2 regions of the Fodinicurvata sediminis DSM 21159 genome follow, and region 1 is predicted to be linked to the other one. Evidence: predicted binding sites of a transcription regulator. Region 1 holds the regulator's gene; the other holds the start of a gene.
What was found. Region 1 encodes PhoB, which activates phosphate uptake and scavenging genes when phosphate is short. Its sites were predicted from a motif close to TNTCATAAAACTGTCA; they were not measured.

Region 1 (10,174 bases):
CAACCGTCAGCGACCTGGTCACCTCGGCGGCGCTTGCAGCGCACGGTGCGATCCAGAACCGCGGCGACTGACGTACAGGCCTTCCGCTGACGGTTTGCCCGGAGACCTCCGATGCAATCGGTCTGTCTCGGTTTTGTAACAGTCGTCTGCTAGGCTCTGGCTCGGCGTGGTCACCGCGTCGGGTCAAGGGTCCGTATCAGCAATTTCAGGGAAGGACAGGATGTCCCGCAAGGCCCAGCTCTGGCGCTATCTGCCGCTTGCCACCCTCGCCCTGTCGGCCCCGGCGGGACTGGTGCTGTTGCTGTTCCTCATCATCGGCCTCCTGCCCTGGACCTGGGCCTTATTGGGTTTCCTGGCCGTCCTTCTGGGAACCGGAGTTCTTCTGCGCCAGCATTTCCGGCATCTCCACGGGCTGTATGACTACCTCGAATCCATTCGCCAGCCCTCGCACCGATCGGCCCGGGGCATATTGCCCCGCCCGCCGTCGGCTGGCGCGGACATCCTCTCCCCGCATCTGGATGCCGCCATCTATCATACGGCCAGCGAACGCGAACGGCAGAAGCAGGAGCTGCAGGAGGTAACCGCCAACAGCCAGGCGATCCTTTCCGCCCTACCGGACCCCCTGCTGATGCTGGATCGGACACGTCGCATCCTGGGCGCCAACGAAGCCGCCCTGAAATTGCTGGGCAGCGATCTTGCCAAGCGCGACCTGCTCTCTGTCGTGCGTCACCCTTCGCTTGTCGCGGCCGCCGATGCCGTCATCGCCGGCGAAGCGGAGCAGGAAGTGGACTTCCAGCTGCACGACGATATAGAGCGACACTTCAGCGCCCGGGTCGTGCCGCTCCAAACGCCCGCATCCGACGGAACCATCGCCATCGTTGCCCTGCATGACCTGACGGCCGCCTATCGCGCCGAACGCATGCGCGCCGACTTCGTTGCCAACGCCAGTCATGAGCTGCGCACTCCCTTGTCCAGCCTGATCGGCTTCATCGAAACCCTGCGCGGCCCGGCCCGGGATGACAGCGAAGCCCGGGAGTCCTTCCTAACAATCATGCAGGATCAGACAAGCCGCATGATCCGGCTGGTGGAAGACCTGTTGAGCCTGTCTCGCATCGAGATGCGCGAGCACTCCCTGCCCGCCAGCGAAATCGCCTTAAATCCCCTGCTGGAAAAGCTCCTCCAGACCCTGGATTTCAGGGCCCGGGACAAGAACATTCGCCTGAAGGTCGAACTTCCGGACCTGCCGCCGGTGGTGGGCGACGCGGATGAATTGACCCAGGTTTTCCAGAATCTCGTCGACAACGCAATCAAGTACGGCCGTCCCGACAGTGAAGTGAAGATCAGTGGCGCAATCGTGCAACCCGACAGCGATGCCGGCGCGCGGCGGCTGGGGCGTTCAGGCCTGGCCATTCACGTCATCGACCAGGGCGAGGGCATCTCGCGTCAGCACCTGACCCGATTGACCGAACGTTTCTATCGCGTGGACAACGCCCGCTCGCGCGAACTGGGGGGCACCGGCCTGGGGCTGGCCATCGTGAAGCATATCCTCAACCGCCATCGCGGCTTCCTGAAGGTGGACAGCGAAGTAGGCAGAGGTTCGACCTTTACCGTCTACCTGCCTGCCGAAACCCGAGCGGAGCAGGAAAGCCTGAAGGATCGCCAATCCGACTAGACCTTGCGCATGAAACTTCGGTCCCGGGTCTGTAAAAAAAACGGCCGGGTTTCAAAAAACCGTAACACAAAGGTCATATAACCTTTTCCAAGTCTGGATAGGGTCAGCCGCATCGTTGAGGCCCGCAGGCACGTGACCTGTGCCTCAAGGGATCCAAATCTGAAACTGCACCCTTCAGGAGGTGAGCAACTCATGAAAAAGGTTCTTCTTGCCAGCACCCTGGCGGCCGCGGCCCTGGCTGTAGCCTCCGGCGCCCAGGCCCAGTCCCGCGAACAGCTTCGCGGCGTGGGTTCCTCGACCGTCTTTCCCTATTCCACGGTGCTCGCCGAGGAATTCGCCAACATGACCGGCAATGCGGCCCCGGTCATCGAGTCCACCGGCACCGGCGGCGGCATGCAGATCTTCTGCCAGGGTGTCGGCGTGGACCATCCCGACCTGACCGGTGCGTCGCGTGCCATGAAGCAATCGGAATACGAACTCTGTGGCGGCAATGGTGTCGACGACATCAGCGAACAGCTGCTCGGCTACGACGGCATTGCCCTGGCCACCAGCCGTGACGGCGAGGTTTTCGACATCAGCCTGGCCGAATTGCACCAGGCCCTGGCCGCCGAGGTCGCAGTCGATGGCGAGATCGTCGAAAACCCGCACGAGACCTGGACCGACGTGAACCCCGATTTCCCCGATGCCGAGATCCAGGTCATGGGGCCGCCACCGACCTCCGGCACGCGCGATGCCTGGGTCGAGCTGGTGATGGAAGCCGGCTGCAGCGAGTTCGAGGCCATCGAAGCCCTGCACGAAAGCGACGAGGTTCGCTATGAGGAAGTCTGCCAGCGCATGCGCGAGGACGGTAAGTTCATCGAAGCCGGCGAGAACGACAACCTGATCGTCCAGCGCCTCGATTCCGATCCCACGGCCTACGGCATCTTCGGCTATTCCTTCTTCTACGAGAATCAGGACAGCCTGCAGGTGGTCTCCATCGAGGGCGTCGAACCTGCGGAAGCCACAATCGCCGACGGTTCGTACCCTGTCTCCCGGCCGATCTTCCTCTATTACAAGAACGCCCATCGCGGTGTCATTCCAGGCATGGAAGCCTTCATCGAAGAGGCCACCAACGAGGCCGCCATCGGTCCGGGCGGCTATCTGACGGACATCGGCCTGGTGCCGGCGCCCGAAAACGAGCGGGCCGAAACCCGTGAGAGCGTGCGCAACGGCGAACACATGAGCCGCTTCGAGTAAGGATCCCTTCACCCGGCGGCGCGAGACCGACACAGTTTCGCGCCGCCATTTCTTCTTGGCAGGTACTCCAGCATCATGCCCCTGACCACCGTTGCCCTGATCGTCATCCTGCTGGCCGTCTACGGTTATTTCCTGGGCAAACGGCGCGCCTGGAAACTGGCAGGCGATGGTGCGGTGGCAGGCAAGCTGCACTCCCTGCCAGCCTATCACGGGTCTTACGTCGCACTCTGGGCGGCCCTGCCCAGCCTGGTGGTCCTGCTCTGCTGGAGCCTTTTCGGACAGGCGATCATCGACCAGATGGCCTTGTATTCCCTGCCTGCGGAACGGCTGGAAGGTGCGGACGCAGGCAAGCGCGGGCTGTTGCTAGCGACCATCAAGAACACGGCTTTCGGCGGGGGCTTCGCCTCGGACGATCCGGTCATCATTGCCGCGGCCGAGTACATGAACAGCCTGCAGGCGAGCGGCCAGTGGGCTGTCGGCATCCTGGCGCTGGCACTCTCCCTCATGGCGCTGGCCTTTGCCGCGCGTCATCTCGCCCCGCAGTTTCAGGCGCGCCATCGCGTGGAACGCACGGCCCAGGTGCTGATGATCCTCTGCTCGGTGATCGCCATCATCACGACCTTCGGTATCGTGATCTCACTGTTCTTCGAATCCCTGCGCTTCTTCGAACGCTATTCCATCATCGATTTTGTCTTCGGGCTGAAGTGGAGTCCGCAGACCGCCATCCGCGAGGACCAGGTGGGCTCCTCCGGCGCGTTCGGGGCCGTGCCGGTCTTCATGGGCACCATGCTGATCGCGGCCATCGCCATGGCTGTGGCCGTGCCCATTGGCCTGTTGAGCGCCATCTACCTGTCGGAGTATGCGCCTTCGCGCATCCGCGGTTCGATCAAGCCCGTGCTGGAGGTGCTGGCCGGAATTCCGACCATCGTCTACGGTTTCTTCGCCGCCCTTACGGTAGCGCCGGCCTTCCGGCAGGTCGGCGAGGTCCTGGGCCTTCCGGTCTCGGCCAACAGCGCCCTGGCCGCCGGCTCGGTCATGGGCATCATGATCATTCCCTTCGTCTCCTCGCTGTCGGACGACGCGATCCGCGCAGTCCCGCAGTCCCTGCGCGAAGGCTCCGCCGGCCTGGGCGCGACCAAGTCCGAAACCATCCGCCAGGTGATCTTTCCGGCCGCCCTGCCCGGCATTGTCGGCGCCATCCTGCTGGCCGTCAGCCGCGCGGTGGGCGAGACCATGATCGTTGTCATGGCCGCCGGCCTGTCCGCCAACCTGACACTCAACCCGCTGGAGCAGGTCACAACCGTGACGGTCCAGATCGTGGCCAACCTGACGGGCGACACGGCCTTCGACAGCGCCAAGACGCTGTCCGCCTTCGCGTTGGGCTTCATGCTCTTCCTGACCACGCTCTGCCTCAATGTCATGGCCATCCTGGTGGTCCGCAGATATCGCGAGAAATATGACTGATACGACCCCGAGCTCCTTCCCGACACACGGCCTGCACACCTCGGCGGCAGCCCAGGACCGCCTGCGCCGTCGCTATGCCGCCGAACGGCGTTTCCGGCTCTACGGCATTGCCGCGATCGTGGCGGCACTGGGCGTGCTCGCGGTGCTGCTCTTCACCATCGTCAGCCAGGGCTATACCGCCTTCGTGAACACGGAGATCGAGCTGGAGGTCTATGTCGATCCCGCCGACTTCACCTTCGAGGGGACGACGCCCACGGCTGAGGAAATCGGCGCCGGCAACTACCGCAACCTGCTGTCCAGCGCCCTCGCGGAAAACCTGCCGAATGCCGACGCTCCCGGCGCGGCGCGCGATCTGCGCGGCGTCCTCAGCGGCCAGGGCTACCGGCAACTGCGTGCGCGCCTGCTGGCGGAGCCGTCACTGATCGGCCAGCGCGTGTCCATGTCCTTCCTGGCCAGCAGCGACATCGACCAGGCCTTCAAGGGCAACACACCCCGCGTCGTCCCCGAGGAACGCCGGCGCGTCAGCAACCTGCAGTACGAATGGATGGACTACCTGGAGAACCAGGGGCAGATCTCCACCAGCTTCAACTCCAACCTCTTTACCCAGGCCGACAGCCGGCAGCCGGAACAGGCCGGCCTGTGGGGCGCCATCGTGGGTTCGTTCTATCTGATGCTGGTTGTCGCGGTCCTCTCGATCCCCCTCGGGGTCGGCGCCGCCATCTATCTGGAGGAGTTCGCGCCGAAGAATCGCCTGACCAGCTTCATCGAGATCAACATTAACAACCTGGCGGCCGTGCCCTCGATCATCTTCGGCCTGCTGGGCCTGGCGGTCTTCATCCAGGTCTTCGGGCTGCCGCGCTCGGCACCCCTGGTGGGCGGCCTGGCCCTGACACTCATGACCCTGCCCACCATCATCATCGCCGCGCGCGCCAGCCTGCGCTCCATCCCGCCCTCGATCCGCGAGGCCGCCTACGGCCTGGGCGCCTCCAAGATGCAGATGGTCTTCCATCACGTGCTGCCGCTGGCCCTGCCGGGCATCCTCACCGGCTCCATCATCGGCCTGGCGCAGGCGCTGGGAGAAACCGCTCCACTGCTGATGATCGGCATGAACGCCTTCATCACCTCGGCCCCGGACTCGATGTTCAGTCCCTCCACGGCGCTGCCCTCGCAGATCTATATCTGGGCCGATTCCTCCGAGCGTGGTTTCGTCGAGCGCACCTCGGCAGGTATCATGGTGCTGCTCGGCTTCCTGATCCTCATGAATGCAACAGCGATCTTCCTGCGCAAGCGGTTCGAGAAACGCTGGTAACGGGGCCGAACGAAAGCGACGATCATGAATTACGAGACCAAGACGGCGGAAAAGCTAATGGCGGCTGAGAACATCGGCGAAACGAAGATGCGGGCCCGTGACGTGAGGGTCAGCTACGGCGACAGCGAGGCCCTGCACGGTGTGAACCTGGACGTCCGCCCCAACGAGGTGCTGGCGCTGATCGGGCCTTCGGGCTGCGGCAAGTCGACCTTCCTGCGCTGCCTGAATCGCATGAACGACACCATCGACATCTGCCGGATCAGTGGCGAGATTACTTTGGATGGCCAGAACATCTACGATCGCTCCATCGATCCCGTCCAGTTGCGTGCACGGGTCGGCATGGTCTTCCAGAAGCCCAATCCCTTTCCCAAGTCGATCTTCGACAACGTGGCCTACGGTCCGCGCATTCACGGCTTCACACGCGACAAGGAGGAACTGCGGCAGATCGTGGAAACCAGCCTGCGCCGCGCCGGGCTGTGGAAGGAAGTGCACGACCGCCTGGACGAGCCCGGCACAGGCCTGTCGGGTGGCCAGCAGCAGCGCCTGTGCATCGCGCGCGCCATTGCGGTCAATCCGGAAGTGATCCTGATGGACGAGCCCTGCTCGGCGCTGGACCCCATTGCCACGGCCCTGATCGAAGAGCTGATCGACGAGATCAAGCAGAGCTATACCATCGTGATCGTCACTCACAACATGCAGCAGGCCGCGCGTGTCTCGCGCCGCACTGCCTTCTTCCATCTGGGCAACCTGGTGGAGGTTGGCGAGACCGAGCAGATCTTCACCAACCCCGGCGACCAGCGCACACAGGATTATATTACGGGCCGTTTCGGCTGATGCCCCCGGCCCTATCCGCGGAGAGTTACGATGACTTCAGAGCAAGGCGACCACATCATCCGGTCCTACGATGAGGAACTGGAACACCTGAAGGAACTGATCGCCCGCATGGGCGGTCTGGCGGAAACCCAGCTGGCCGACGCCGTGGATAGCCTGGTGCGCAATGACCAGGAACTGGCCACGCGCACCATCCGCAACGACGAGAAGATCGACGAGATCGAGCATGAGCTCGATACCTACACCGTGCGGATGCTGGCCCTGCGCCAGCCCGTGGCCTCAGACCTGCGCATGGTCATTTCGGCGCTAAAGGTGGCCAGCGACCTGGAACGCATCGGTGACTATGCCGCCAACGTGGCCAAGCGGGCGGTGGCCCTGCACCATCAGCAGCCGCTGGATCCCGTGCGCTCCCTGCCGCGCATGGCCAAGCTGGTGCAGACCAACATCAAGCGGGTCCTGGACGCCTATGCCAAACGCGATGCCAACATGGCGCTGAACGTCTGGGAAAGCGACCAGGAAATCGACGAGATGTACACCAGCCTGTTCCGCGAGACCCTGACCTACATGATGGAGGATCCACGCTCCATCACGTCGGGAACCCACCTGCTGTTCATCGCCAAGAACATCGAGCGCATCGGCGATCACGCCACCAACATCGCCGAAATCGTCTATTTCATGGCCACCGGCAACCAGATCATGATCGACCGCCCCAAGGGCGATACCTCCAGCTTCGCGGTTGTCGAACCGCCGAACGAGGACAAGACCCCCGGTTCGGGATCCAACAACGGAGATGAACAAAAATGAAGCCGGTCATCCTGATCGTCGAGGATGAAGCAGCGCTGGTCACCCTGTTGCGGTACAACCTGGAACGCGAAGGCTATGACCTGCTCGAGGCCCGGGACGGGGAAGAGGCCCTGACCGTCGCCCAGGAAGAGAAGCCCGACCTGATCCTGCTGGACTGGATGCTGCCGCTCATGTCCGGGCTCCAGGTCTGCCGCCAGCTGCGCCGCGATCGCGAGACCCGCGAAATTCCCATCATCCTGCTGACCGCGCGCGGCGAGGAAACCGACAAGGTGCGCGGTCTGGAAAGCGGCGCAGACGACTATATCACCAAACCCTTCTCGCCCGCCGAGCTGCTGGCCCGTGTGCGCGCTGTCCTGCGACGCGCGGTTCCTGCAACTTCGGGAGAAACCCTGAGTTTCGCGGACATTTCCGTGGATCTCAACGCCCACAGGGTGCGCCGGGGCGAACGCAACGTTCACCTGGGCCCCACCGAGTTCCGCCTGCTCAGCCACCTCATGCAGCACCCCGGCCGGGTCTTCAGCCGCGAGCAGCTGTTGGATGCCGTCTGGGGTCATGATGTCTATGTCGAGCCGCGCACCGTGGACGTGCATATACGCCGTCTGCGCAAGGCCCTGAACGAGGGCGAGCAGAGCGACTTGATCCGCACGGTGCGCTCGGCCGGCTACTCCCTGGACTCGCCCAGTGCCTGAAAGCCCGGCCTGATCAAGCCTTGCCCTGGGATTTGGCCGGCTCCAGCTTCCGGCTCACACGGACAACGTTGGTGTCTTCGGCCAGCAGGCGACGATCGAAGCCCAGATCCTTGACCAGCTGAAGCATGCGCGCATTCTCGCTCAGGACATCCCCCCAGACTTCCTGGATGCCGCGGCGGGCGGCATAATCCAGGATGCGCCGCATCAACAGGTACCCAAGACCCCGCCCCTTGATGTCAGAGCGCACCGCCACGGCATATTCTGCGCGCTCGTTCTCGGGATCGGCCGCAATGCGCACCACGCCCCACAAATCCTCCGGATTCTCCGGAGAGATGGCGACCAGCGCCATTTCGCGATTGTAGTCGATCTGGGTAAAGCGCGCGGCGGACTCATGGCTCAACTCGGCCATGTGCGAGAAGAAGCGCATGCGCACATCGTCTGGCGTCAGGTGCTTGTAGAGCTCATTCAGGGCCGGCTCGTCCTCGGGCCGGATCGGCCGCATGAAGATCTCCGTCCCATCCATCAAGTGCCCCCACTGCTCCAGCAGGCGCGGGTAGGGCCGGATGGCCAGGCGATAGGCAGGACCACGGCTGTTGTCCACCGCGTCGCGTGGCATCAGCCGCACGCGGGCATCCAGGGCGATCACGCCCTTTTCGTCGGCCAACAGGGGATTGATGTCGATTTCGCGCACTTCGGGCCGCTCGGCCGCAATCTGCGAGAGATGCATCAGCGCCGCTGCAATGGCGTCAAGGTCGGCAGGCGCCTGAGCGCGATAGCCCTTCAGGCGGTCGTGAATCCGGGTTTCGGCCATCAACGAATGAGCCAGTGTCATGTTGAGCGGCGGCAGGCCAACCGCCTTGTCACGGATAACCTCGACGGCAGTGCCCCCTTCACCAAACAGGATCACCGGGCCAAACTGGCGATCCTCGGTCAGGCCCAGGATCAACTCCTGAGCCCCGGGACGCCGGCACATGGCCTGGACGCTGAAGCCATCCACCTGGGCCTCGGGCCGGGCCTGCCGCACGCGTTTCAGCATTTCTTCGGCCGCTATCCGCACCCTGTCACTGTTGGCCAGGTCCAGCTTCACACCGCCCACATCGCTCTTGTGCGTGATGTCCGGGGACAGGATCTTGAGGGCAACGGGAAAGCCGATTTCCTCGGCCTGGCGCACGGCCTCGTCCGGATCAGCAGCCTTGCGGGTCTCCACTGTGGCGACGCCATAGCAGGACAGCAGGGCCTTGGCTTCAGGCTCGCTCAACCATTCGCGGCCTTCGGCCAGGGCCTCTTCCAGCAAGGCTTGCACCGATTCACGGTCCGGATCCTTCTCATCCGGCAGACTGGCTGGCGTTTCCATCAGCTCTTCCTGGCCGCGGCGGTAACGCACCAGGTGCATGAAGCCCCGTACTGCCCGCTCCGGCGTATCATAGGTAGGAATGTGGCTCTCGGCGAAGAGCGAACGTGACTCGGCCACGGCCTGGTCACCGAGCCAGGCGGTAAAGATCGGCTTTCGTTTCCGGGACGGTCGCGCTTGAACGGTTTCAATAACGCTCTCTGCCACGGCATTCGGGTCCGCCACCGCCACGGGACAATGCATGACCAGCAGGGCATCCACGCCCTTGTCTTCCAGCAGGTTCTGCGTTGCGTTCCGATAGCGTTCCGGATCCGCATCCCCGACGATGTCCACGGGGTTGCCGTGACTCCAGGTAGGCGGAAGGGCCGCTTCCAGGCCCTGCATTGTCTCGTCCGAAAGCTCTGCCAGGTGACCCTTGTGTTCGATCAGCGCATCGGTGGCCAGGACGCCCAGGCCGCCGCCATTGGTCAGGATGGCCAGCCGATCACGGTCCCCATGCCGCAGCGGTGTGGATGTCGCCAGTGTCTGTACCGCATCGAACAGTTCCTCCAGCGTGAAAACGCGCAACACGCCAGCCCGCCGGAAGGCCGCGTCATAGACCTCGTCCGCACCTGCCAGGGCGCCGGTATGCGAGGTTGCAGCCTTCGCCGCTTCGGCATTGCGGCCGCCCTTGATGACGATGACCGGCTTGATGCGTGCACAGGCCCGAGCCGCCGACATGAACTTGCGCGCGTCAGTGACCGCCTCGACATAGAGCATTACGGCACGCGTTTGAGGGTCCACCGCCAGGTAGTCCAGCATGTCCCCGAAATCCACGT
Region 2 (10,174 bases), on a different contig from region 1:
CAGGCCCCGCCGAATGTTCCGGCGGGGCCTGTTGCTATTTCGGTGACCGCAATCTGAATCTCGACGTGTCAGACCGAATAGATTATCTACAAATCCATGGCGGATTCGGATGAAACACTTGCGGCGCGGATCGGAGCTGTTCTTGCGGAGCGGATCATTTCCGGCGAGCTGGCGCCCGGTACGAAGCTGCGACAGGACCATATCGCCGTGGAATTCAGTGCCAGCCATGTTCCGGTTCGCGAGGCCTTCCGTCGGCTGGAGTCCCAGGGTCTGGTGGTCAGCGTGCCGCGCCGCGGCGTGCGTGTGGCCGGTTTTTCGCAGGATGAAATGAAAGAGGTTGCGGAAATGCGTGCGGCCCTGGAGGTGCTGGCCTTGCAACACGCCGCACCCCACCTGACGCGTGCGCTGCTGGACGAGGCCGAGCAGGTCAGCCGGTCCGCAGACCATGCGAGCGATGTTCAGAGCTGGGAAGAGGCCAACCGGAAGTTCCATCGCCTGATCCTGACACCTTGCGGCATGCCAAGGCTGCTGCGCGCCATTGACGACCTGCATGCGGCCAGTGCACGTTTTCTTTTTGCCGGTTGGCGCGCGGAATGGGAGTTCCCGAGCGACCGGGATCATCGCGCCATACTCGATGCCCTGCGCGCCGGAGAGGTCGAGCGGGCGTGTGCCGTTCTGAAGCGGCACGTGCAATGGATCGGGCGCAAGCCGGCCGTCTCCGAATAGCGTCCTGAGCGCATACCCCCTTCCCCATCCCGTCCGATTGATTTTTGCTACAGCGACAGGTGCGTCCTTGCAATGACCATCTATTTATGGATTCATTAAACGATAGAACAGATAAATTATCTATAAAAAGGATGATCCATGAGCGCACTCGCCACTCCAGGTTCGCCATCACGGGTACACCGCCTGTCGCTTGCTGTCTTCGTCTTGATCGTTGGCCCCCTGCTCATGACGTTGTCGGCCAAGCTTCAGATACCCTTCTGGCCGGTCCCAATGACCTTGCACACCCTGGCCGTCATGGCCTTTGCCGTGGCGCTGGGACCACGCCTGGCCAGCGCTGTCTTCCTCGCCTACCTTTCTGCGGGCGCGGCCGGACTTCCTGTCTTTTCAGGTACACCGGAGCGCGGCCTTGGCCTTGCCTATATGATGGGGCCGACAGGCGGCTACCTGCTGGGGTATCTGCTGGCTTCCGGCGTAACGGGGGTCCTGGCACGCGGCCGGGGTATGCTGGGGCATTTGGGCGCCATGCTGGCCGGTTTGTCTGTCGTGTATGCAATGGGATTGGGTTGGCTGGCCTTCTATGTTCCGGCCGACTCGATCCTGGCGCTCGGCCTGACGCCCTTCCTGGCCGGTGATCTGGTCAAGGTCGCTGTCGTCGCCGTCGGGGCTCAGCTCATGTCACCCCTGGCCTGCCGCCTCTCCCGAAAATGGCTGTGAATGGGGGCGACACCATGAAACGCGAAACAAGGGAGGCCGATGGCGCGCTTCGCCATGACTGGACAAATGAGGAGATCCTGGCTCTGCATGATCTGCCGCTTCTCGAACTGATCGGCCGGGCGAACGCTGTCCATCGGCGCTATCACGACCCGAACCAGCTGCAGAAGGCGGCCCTGCTGTCCATCAAGACGGGGGGCTGTCCGGAAAACTGTGCCTACTGTCCGCAGTCGGCACACCACCGCGAGGTCGAGCTGACCCGAGAGGGGTTGCTGGAACCTGAAACCGTCCTGGCCTTGGCCAGGAATGCCAGGTCTGCCGGCGCCGAGCGCTTCTGCATGGGCGCTGCCTGGAAGAGGGTACGTGACGGGGCAGAGTTCGAGGCCGTGCTGGACATGGTCCGGGGTGTGCGCAGCCTGGGCATGGAAGCCTGTGTCACCCTGGGCATGCTGGAGCCGCATCAGGCCGCGCGGCTCGCCGCGGCCGGACTGACCGCCTATAACCACAACCTGGACACCAGTCCGGAGTATTATGAAGAGATCATCACGACGCGCACCTATCAGGAACGGCTGGATACGCTGGCCGCCGTGCGGGAAGCCGGAATAGAGCTGTGTTGCGGCGGCATCATCGGCATGGGGGAAAGCAAGGCCGATCGTGCCTCAATGCTGCGCATCCTGGCCGGTTTCAGTCCGCATCCCGAAAGCGTGCCCATCAATGCCCTGGTGCCAGTCCCCGGAACGCCTCTGGGCGCGCGGCCGCAGGTCGATCCCCTCGATCTCGTGCGCATGATGGCAACGGCCCGGCTCGTCCTGCCGAGCGCAACGTTGCGTCTGTCGGCCGGGCGCTCGAGCCTGACGCGCGAGGCGCAGGTGCTTTGCCTGCTTGCCGGCGCAAACTCCATATTCTACGGCGACACTCTGCTGACGACCCCCAATGCCGGGATCGGTGACGATGCCGAGCTGCTCGCTGCACTTTCCGGCAGGGGCGTGGCGGAAAGCACGTATCAAGAGGAGAGCGTCGCTGTGTAACCCCCGGCAATCTCCCAGTATCCTGGAGCGCCCGCGGGATGGAGAGACCGGCCCGCAATGTCCGGCCCTGAGCCCGAGGGTCGCGGCCTTGCACCCAGATCCTGTCGGGATGGCCATGGACCGGGAAGAAGGGCTGTGGTAGCTCCTTCCTCGACGGCTACAAGGCGAGGAGACACTCCGAAAGATGAAGAAACTGCCGAAGATCATCGGTCACCGGGGGGCGGCCGGGCTGGCGCCCGAGAACACGCTGGCCGGTTTCCGCAAGACGGTGGAAACCGGCGTGCGCATGATCGAGCTGGATGCCAAGCTGACCTCGGATGGGCAGGTCATCGTCTTCCATGACGAAAACCTGGAGCGCACCACGGACGGCCGGGGGGCCGTGGCCGAGACCAGCTATGACGCCATAGCGAAGCTGGACGCCGGGCGCTGGTTCGCGCCGGAGTACGAGGGCACGCGGGTGCCCCTGCTGTCGGACGTGCTGGACTATTTCCGCGAAAACGACATTGCCGTCAACGTCGAGATCAAGCCCTGTCCCGGGCGTGAGCGGGAGACGGCACTGAAGACCCTGGAGGTCCTGGCGGCGCACTGGTCCGAGGACGCCCCCCTTGTTGTGATCTCGAGCTTCAAGCGGCTCTGCCTGGACCTGGCTCAGGAACAGGCGCCGCACTGGCCGCGGGCGCTCCTGACCGATCATTTCGAGGAGGGCTGGAAAGAGGCCGTACAGGAACTGAAGGCCTACAGCGTTCACGGCAACTTCGCCGCCTTCGGCAAGACACGGGCCCTGGACGTCCAGCTGCTGGGCGCGCAGGCGGCGGCCTATACGGTCAATGACGTGGAAACCACCAAGATCCTCTTCTCGGCCGGGGTCGATTCCATCATCACCGACCGCCCGGACATGCTGGCGGCCTGGTTGTAGGCGTTCAGGCGGCCTGCTGCTCGTTCAGCAGGCTCTTGCCGCTGTCGCGGTCGAAGAGGTGCAGCTTGCGCGGCCGGAAGGCCAGGTGCACGACCTGCCCATTGTCGACTTCGGGCACGCCGGAAAGCCGAGCGATGATCGGATTCTCGATATGGGGCGCCTGGCCGTGCAACAGGGTATCGGCCCCCAGCACCTCGATCAGTTCCACGGTGAGCGGCAGGCTGGCTTCGTCCGGACTCTCCTGGGTCAGGTGCAGGTCCTCGGGACGCAGGCCGACGGTCACCGGCCGGTCGGCCTGGGCGGCCTCGGTCACCTGGGGCAGTGGAATGGAAAAGTCCTGGCCGATGACCACCGACTGCCGGTCGGAGGAAATGCGCCCCTCGACGAAGTTCATGGAGGGTGAGCCGATGAAACCGGCCACGAAGATCGAGGCCGGCCTTTCATAGATTTCCAGTGGTGTGCCCACCTGCTCGGCCACGCCGCCGTTCATCACCACCAGGCGGTCGGCCATGGTCATGGCCTCGACCTGGTCATGGGTGACATAGAGCGATGTGGTGCCCAGCCGGCGCTGGAGCTGGCGAATCTCCACACGCATCTGCACGCGCAGCTTGGCGTCGAGGTTGGACAGCGGTTCGTCGAACAGGAAGATCGAGGGCTCGCGCACAATGGCCCGGCCCATGGCCACGCGCTGGCGCTGTCCGCCCGAGAGCTGGTTGGGGCGCCGGTCCAGGTATTCACCCAACTGGAGGAGGTCGGCCGCGTCCTTGACCCGCTGTTCGATCTCCGGCTTCGGAAACTTACGGATCTTCAGCCCATAGGCCATGTTCTGGCGCACCGACATGTGCGGATAGAGGGCATAGTTCTGGAAGACGATGGCGATGTCCCGGTCCTTGGGTTCGACCCGGTTGACCATGCGCTCGTCGATGTGGATCTCGCCGCCGGAAACCTCTTCCAGTCCGGCCACCATGCGCAGCAGGGTGGATTTGCCACAGCCCGAGGGCCCGACGACCACGACGAACTCGCCGTCCTGCACCTTGAGGTCCACGCCGTGGATGACCCGAACCTCGCCGAATTCCTTGATGACATTGTCCAGCCGCAGCTCGGCCATAACGCTTGTTCCTATTTCTCGGTTTCCACCAGGCCCTTGACGAAGAGCCGCTGCATGACGAGGACCACCACCACCGGCGGGATCATGCCCAGCATGGCCGTGGTCATGATGGCGTTCCAGACCGGTACGGCATCGGAGACATTCAGCATGCGCTGGATGCCCATGACGATGGTGTAGTAGCGCTCGTCCGTGGTGACCAGCAGGGGCCAGAGGTACTGGTTCCAGCCATAGATGAAGAGGATGACGAAAAGCGCCGCGATGTTGGTGCGCGACAGCGGCAGGACCACGTCCCAGAAGAAGCGCATGGGGCTGGCCCCGTCCATGCGCGCGGCCTCCAGCAGCTCGTCCGGGATGGTCAGGAAGAACTGCCGGAACAGAAAGGTGGCGGTGGCCGAGGCAATCAGCGGCAGGGTCAGGCCCGTGTAGCTGTTCAGCAGGCCCAGGTCTGCCGCAACGCCATAGGTGGGCAGGATGCGCACCTCGACCGGCAGCATCAGGGTGATGAAGATCATCCAGAAGAAGAACATCCGGAAGGGGAAGCGGAAGTAGACGATGGCATAGGCCGACAGCAGCGAGATCACGATCTTGCCGATGGTGATGCCGAGCGCCATGACCATGGAGTTGAACATCATCAGCGCCACCGGCGGCGCGCCGGCCGTGCTGATTCCCTCGCCCAGGACCAGCTTGAGGTTCTCGAAGAACTGGTCGCCCGGCAGCAGCGGCAGGGGCGGACGCTGCAGCGCCGGCCCGGTATGGGTCGTCGCGATCACCATGATGTAGATGGGGAAGATGACGGCGGCCAGACCCAGCAGCAGGATCAGGTGCGAGGAGACCTTTACCCAGCGATTGTTCTCGACCATCAGTACTGCACCTTCTTCTCGATATAGCGGAACTGGAAGACGGTCAGCGAGATCACGATCACCATGAGGATGACCGACTGGGCTGCGGAGCTTCCCAGGTCAAGGTTGATGAAGCCGTCCTTGTAGACCTTGTAGACCAGGATCGAGGTCGAATTGGACGGCCCGCCATCGGTCACCGCATGAACGATGCCAAAGGTCTCGAAGAAGGCATAGACCACGTTCACCACCATCAGGAAGAAGGTGGTCGGCGAGAGCAGCGGAAAGAGGATGGTCCAGAAACGCTTGAAGGGCCCGGCGCCGTCGATGGCGGCCGCCTCGGTCAGCGATTTCGGGATTGCCTGCAAGCCCGCCAGGAAGAACAGGAAGTTGTAGCTGATCTGTTTCCAGGTGGCCGCGATGACGATCAGGATCATGGCGTCCGTGCCATCCAGGCGGTGATCCCAGTCATAGCCGATGGATTTCAGGAAGCTGGAGATGATCCCCAGGGTCGGGTCGAACATGAAGGCCCAGAGCGCACCGGCCAGGGCCGGGGCAACGGCATAGGGCCAGACCAGAAGTGTCTTGTAGATGCTGGACCCGCGGATCACCCGGTCGGCCATGGTGGCGAAGCACAGCCCCAGCGCCATGGCCGAGAAGGTGACGGCGGCGCTGAATATGATGGTGATCTTGAAGGAATAGAGATAGCTGCCGTCCTGGAAGAGGGCGATGAAGTTCTCGAACCAGACGAACTCATAGCTCAGGCCGAAGGCGTCCTCGATAAGAAGCGACTGATAGAGGGCCTGCAGGGCCGGCCAGATGAAGAAGACCAGCGTGATCACGATCTGCGGCAGGACCAGCAGATAGGGCAGGTAGGATCGTCGGAAGTGAACGCGTTTCAGCATGCAGGGGCCGGGTGTCTGGCAGATCGACTGTTGAGAAAAGACCATTCGGCCGGAAGAGTGGCAAGGACTCTCCCGGCCGAAACGGTCAGGACATCAAGTGCGCTCAGTTGTTCTGGCGGTGGAATTTCTCCAGTTCGCCATTGGCGCGCTCGACGGCTTCGTCCAGCGCGTCGGAAGCGGACTTGTCACCCGAGAAGGCAGCTTCCAGCTCTTCGTTGATGATGTCGCGGATCTGAAGGAAGTTGCCGATGCGCAGGCCCTTGGAGTTCTCCGTCGGCTCGTTCAGGTTCATCTGCTTGACGGAGACGTCCGCACCCGGGTTCTCCTCGTAGTAACCCTGCTCCTGCGTCAGCTCGAAGGCCGCCTGGGTGATCGGCAGGTAACCCGATTTCTGGTGCCATTCAGCCTGGACTTCCGGCGAGGAGAGGTATTCGAAGAAGGCGGCCACGGCTTCGTATTCCTCATCCGGATGGCCTTCCAGGACCCAGAGGGACGCACCGCCGATGATGGAGTTCTGCGGCGCCCCTTCGGCATCCGGCCAATAGGGCAGCATGGCCATGCCGAATTCGAAGTCCTCGATCCCGGCGACCAGCGAGGCCCGGTTGGCCGAGGAATCGGTGTACATGGCGCATTCGCCGCTGACGAACTTCGGCCGGCTGTCGCTGTAGCGCCCGCCGTAGCTGAAGACACCGCTTTCCTGCCATTCGACCATCTTGCCGATGTGCTTCTTGTGCAGGTCGCTGTTGAACAGGGCCTCGATGTCGGTGCTGGCGAAACCGTTCGCACCGCTGACGAAGGGCACGTTGTGCAGGGCGCTGAAGTTCTCCAGCTGCACCCAGGACGGCCAGCCAGTGGTGAAGCCGCACTCGTATCCGGCATCCAGAAGCGCCTGGGAGGCCTCTTCCAGCTCGGGCCAGGTGCGCGGCGGCGCCTCGGGGTCCAGACCGGCTTCCTCGAAGGCGTCCTTGTTGTAGAACATGACCGGCGTCGAGCTGTTGAAGGGCATGGAGAGCATGTCACCTTCGGTGGTGGTGTAATAGCCGGTCACGGCCGGAAGGTAGGCGTCGGGATTGAACTCGATCTCGGAGTTCTCCATGACCTCGTAGACCGGGCGGATGGCCCCTTCGGCCGCCATCATGGTGGCCGTGCCCACTTCGAAGATCTGCACGATGTGCGGCTGTTCGCCGGCACGGAAGGCGGCGATGGCACCGGTCATGGTTTCGTTGTACTCGCCCTTGTAGACCGGGTTGACGACGTAGTCATCCTGGCTGGCGTTGAAACCGTCGGTGATGTTTTCCAGAAGCTCGCCCAGGCTGCCGCCCATGGCGTGCCACCACTGGACCTCGGTCTGGGCCAGGGCCGGCGAGGCCAGAAGAAGGGTTGTGGCAGCCGTGGCTGCGGCCAAGGTGGTCTTTCGCGTTCTCATGCGTTTCTCCTTGCTGTTCGGGTTGTGGTTCCCGGTTCTTAGTAGGGCCGGGTTATAGTCTGACGACACAACTATGAAGGTTTTGTTACAGCGAGTTTAAGCATAAACCGCAAGAGGAGAGAAGCCCGAGTTTATCCACAGGCCGCAGCGCCACCACCGGCTGCAACGAAAAACGCCGGCTGGTGCAGCCGGCGCTTCTCGATGGTTACATTTTCCGGGCAGACAAGGCGTCTGCCGGGAACCGGGTTACTTGCGACCGGCCTTGCGGTCGGCCTGATCCTGGCGCTCTTTCTGTGCGATCTTGCCGGCCAGACCCGTGGTCTTCTCGGCGATGCGGGCCGCCTTGCCGCGCAGGTTGCGCAGGTAGTAGAGCTTGGCACGGCGCACGTCGCCACGGCGCAGCACCTCGATACTGTCGAGACGCGGGCTGTAGAGCGGGAAGACACGCTCGACACCTTCGCCGTAGGAAATCTTGCGCACTGTGAAGGAAGAGTTCACGCCGCGATTCTTGCGGGCGATACAGACCCCGTCGAAGGCCTGGATACGCTCGCGAGAGCCTTCGACAACCTTCACATTGACGCGCAGCGTATCGCCCGGCGCAAAGCGCGGAAGCTTTGCATTGGCGTTCAGTGTGGCGATCTGCTCCTGCTCGAGCTGTTCGATCGTATTCATGGCCTTCGTCCTATCCTTCCTCGTTTCCGCCCGTCCGGCGGCGTTCAAGGTAGCGGTGCCAGAGGTCCGGCCGCCGCTGTTGGGTTATTTCCTCTGCGCGGGCCCGCCGCCATTGGCGAACCCTTTCGTGATGGCCGGAAAGCAGTACCTCCGGCACGCTGCGCCCCTGCCATTCAGCGGGTCGCGTATAGTGGGGATACTCAAGCAGATCCCCCTCGAATGACTCGTCCCCGCCGCTTTCCTGGTTGCCCATGACCCCGGGCAGAAGCCGAACCACGGCATCCAGTATCACCTGTGTGGCCACTTCGCCTCCGGAAAGGACGTAGTCGCCGATGCTGACTTCATGTGCACCGCTGGCCTGGAGCACACGTTCGTCAATTCCCTCGTATCGCCCGCAGAGCAGGCGAAGGCCGGGCTCTGCGGCAAACTCGCGCGCCATGGCCTGGTCGAAGGTCTGCCCACGCGGGCTGAGATAGACCAGAGGACCGGGCCGTTCGGTGCTGGCCTCGATAGCTGCACCCACCACGTCCGGCCGCATCACCATGCCTGCACCGCCGCCGAAGGGGGTATCATCCACGGAGCGGTGTTTATCGCGCGCAAAGCCCCGGATGTCCAGAGCTTCGAGCCGCCAGAGATCCCTTTCCAGTGCCTTTCCCGCCAGGCTGACGCCCAGCAGGCCGGGAAAGGCTTGCGGAAAGAGGGTCAGGACGGTTGCCGTCCAGGGTGGTCGATCTGTCCCCGCGCTCGTCACAACAGTCCATCCCTTGAAGCCGCGCTTTATGACCTGTCACGACTGGCTTGTCCAGCCCCGCTCAGGTTTTCGGCGCGTTTTTTTCCTCGTCTTCCTGGCCGGATCCCGCCTCTGTCTCGGGCGGCGGGTCCACCAGGACGCGTCCCTGATCCAGGTCGATTTCAGGAACAACGTCGCGTGTAAAGGGCAGCAGGCGTTCGCCGCCGGTTTCATCCCGCACTTCCAGCAGGTCGCCGGCCCCGAAATTGTACACCGCCGAGACGTGACCCAGAAGCCGGTCCGCGTTGTCCCGTGCCTCCAGGCCGATCAGGTCCGCGAAGTAGAACTCTTCCGAATCCTCTGGCTGGGGCAGGGCGTCACGCTTCACGTAGAGTCGCTTGCCCTTCAGCACCTCGGCGGCATTCCGGTCCTTCACACCTTCGATTTCGGCGATCAGCATGCCCTTCTTCCGGCCCTTCAGGCGCAGGCGATAGCTATTGCCTTCTTCATCCTGCAAGGGGCCGTAGGCCGCCACGGACCCCGGTTCCTCGGTGAAGGTCTTGACCGTGACCTGGCCACGCACGCCGTGCACGCCCGCAATGGCGGCCAGACAGACAAGCTTTTCCGGGGTCATGGCGCCTCCGCCCTCTGCAGTCCGTCCGCCAGGTTACGCCTGGGCTTCCTCGCTGCTTTCCTCGGCAGGTGCCTCCTCAGCAGGGGCTTCCTTGGCGGCCGCAGCCTCTTCCTCGGCCTGCTTGCGGCGCTCTTCTTCCTCGCGCATGCGTTCCTGGGCCTTGGCGCCCGGCTGGTTCTTCTTGGTCTGCTCGCGACGCGGCTTCGCCTTGATCAGGTCGCGCTCGACCAGGAAGCGGGCCACGCGGTCGGTGGGCTGGGCGCCGTGAGACAGCCAGTACTGGATGCGCTCGGTGTTCAGGCGGATGCGCTCCTCATGCTCGCGCGGAAGCATGGGATTGTAGGTGCCAAGCTTCTCCTTGAAGCGGCCGTCACGCGGCATGCGCGTGTCCGCCACGACGATGGAGTAGAAGGGGCGCTTGTTGGCGCCGCCGCGGGCGAGGCGAATCTTCAGGGACATCGGGTTTCCTTTCTTTACCTTGA

Region 2: a site for PhoB is predicted at 7,731-7,746, ahead of ugpB (sn-glycerol-3-phosphate ABC transporter substrate-binding protein UgpB). Genes of this name have one in related genera too.

What each region holds. Positions count from the first base shown of each region.
Region 1 is NZ_ATVH01000013.1:422,725-432,898, reverse strand. It holds gene G502_RS0107130 (NADP-dependent malic enzyme) at 1-71, shown strand, start outside; gene G502_RS19105 (ATP-binding protein) at 221-1,672, shown strand; gene G502_RS0107115 (substrate-binding domain-containing protein) at 1,865-2,908, shown strand; gene pstC (phosphate ABC transporter permease subunit PstC) at 2,984-4,372, shown strand; gene pstA (phosphate ABC transporter permease PstA) at 4,365-5,681, shown strand; gene pstB (phosphate ABC transporter ATP-binding protein PstB) at 5,706-6,515, shown strand; gene phoU (phosphate signaling complex protein PhoU) at 6,546-7,316, shown strand; gene phoB (phosphate regulon transcriptional regulator PhoB) at 7,313-8,005, shown strand; gene G502_RS0107085 (bifunctional acetate--CoA ligase family protein/GNAT family N-acetyltransferase) at 8,019-10,174, opposite strand, start outside.
Region 2 is NZ_ATVH01000020.1:2,257-12,430, forward strand. It holds gene G502_RS20980 (GntR family transcriptional regulator) at 97-726, shown strand; gene G502_RS20985 (biotin transporter BioY) at 865-1,440, shown strand; gene bioB (biotin synthase BioB) at 1,455-2,465, shown strand; gene G502_RS0117045 (glycerophosphodiester phosphodiesterase family protein) at 2,650-3,381, shown strand; gene G502_RS0117050 (sn-glycerol-3-phosphate import ATP-binding protein UgpC) at 3,386-4,489, opposite strand; gene ugpE (sn-glycerol-3-phosphate ABC transporter permease UgpE) at 4,501-5,349, opposite strand; gene ugpA (sn-glycerol-3-phosphate ABC transporter permease UgpA) at 5,349-6,230, opposite strand; gene ugpB (sn-glycerol-3-phosphate ABC transporter substrate-binding protein UgpB) at 6,334-7,656, opposite strand; gene rplS (50S ribosomal protein L19) at 7,903-8,328, opposite strand; gene trmD (tRNA (guanosine(37)-N1)-methyltransferase TrmD) at 8,339-9,079, opposite strand; gene rimM (ribosome maturation factor RimM) at 9,141-9,692, opposite strand; gene rpsP (30S ribosomal protein S16) at 9,726-10,151, opposite strand.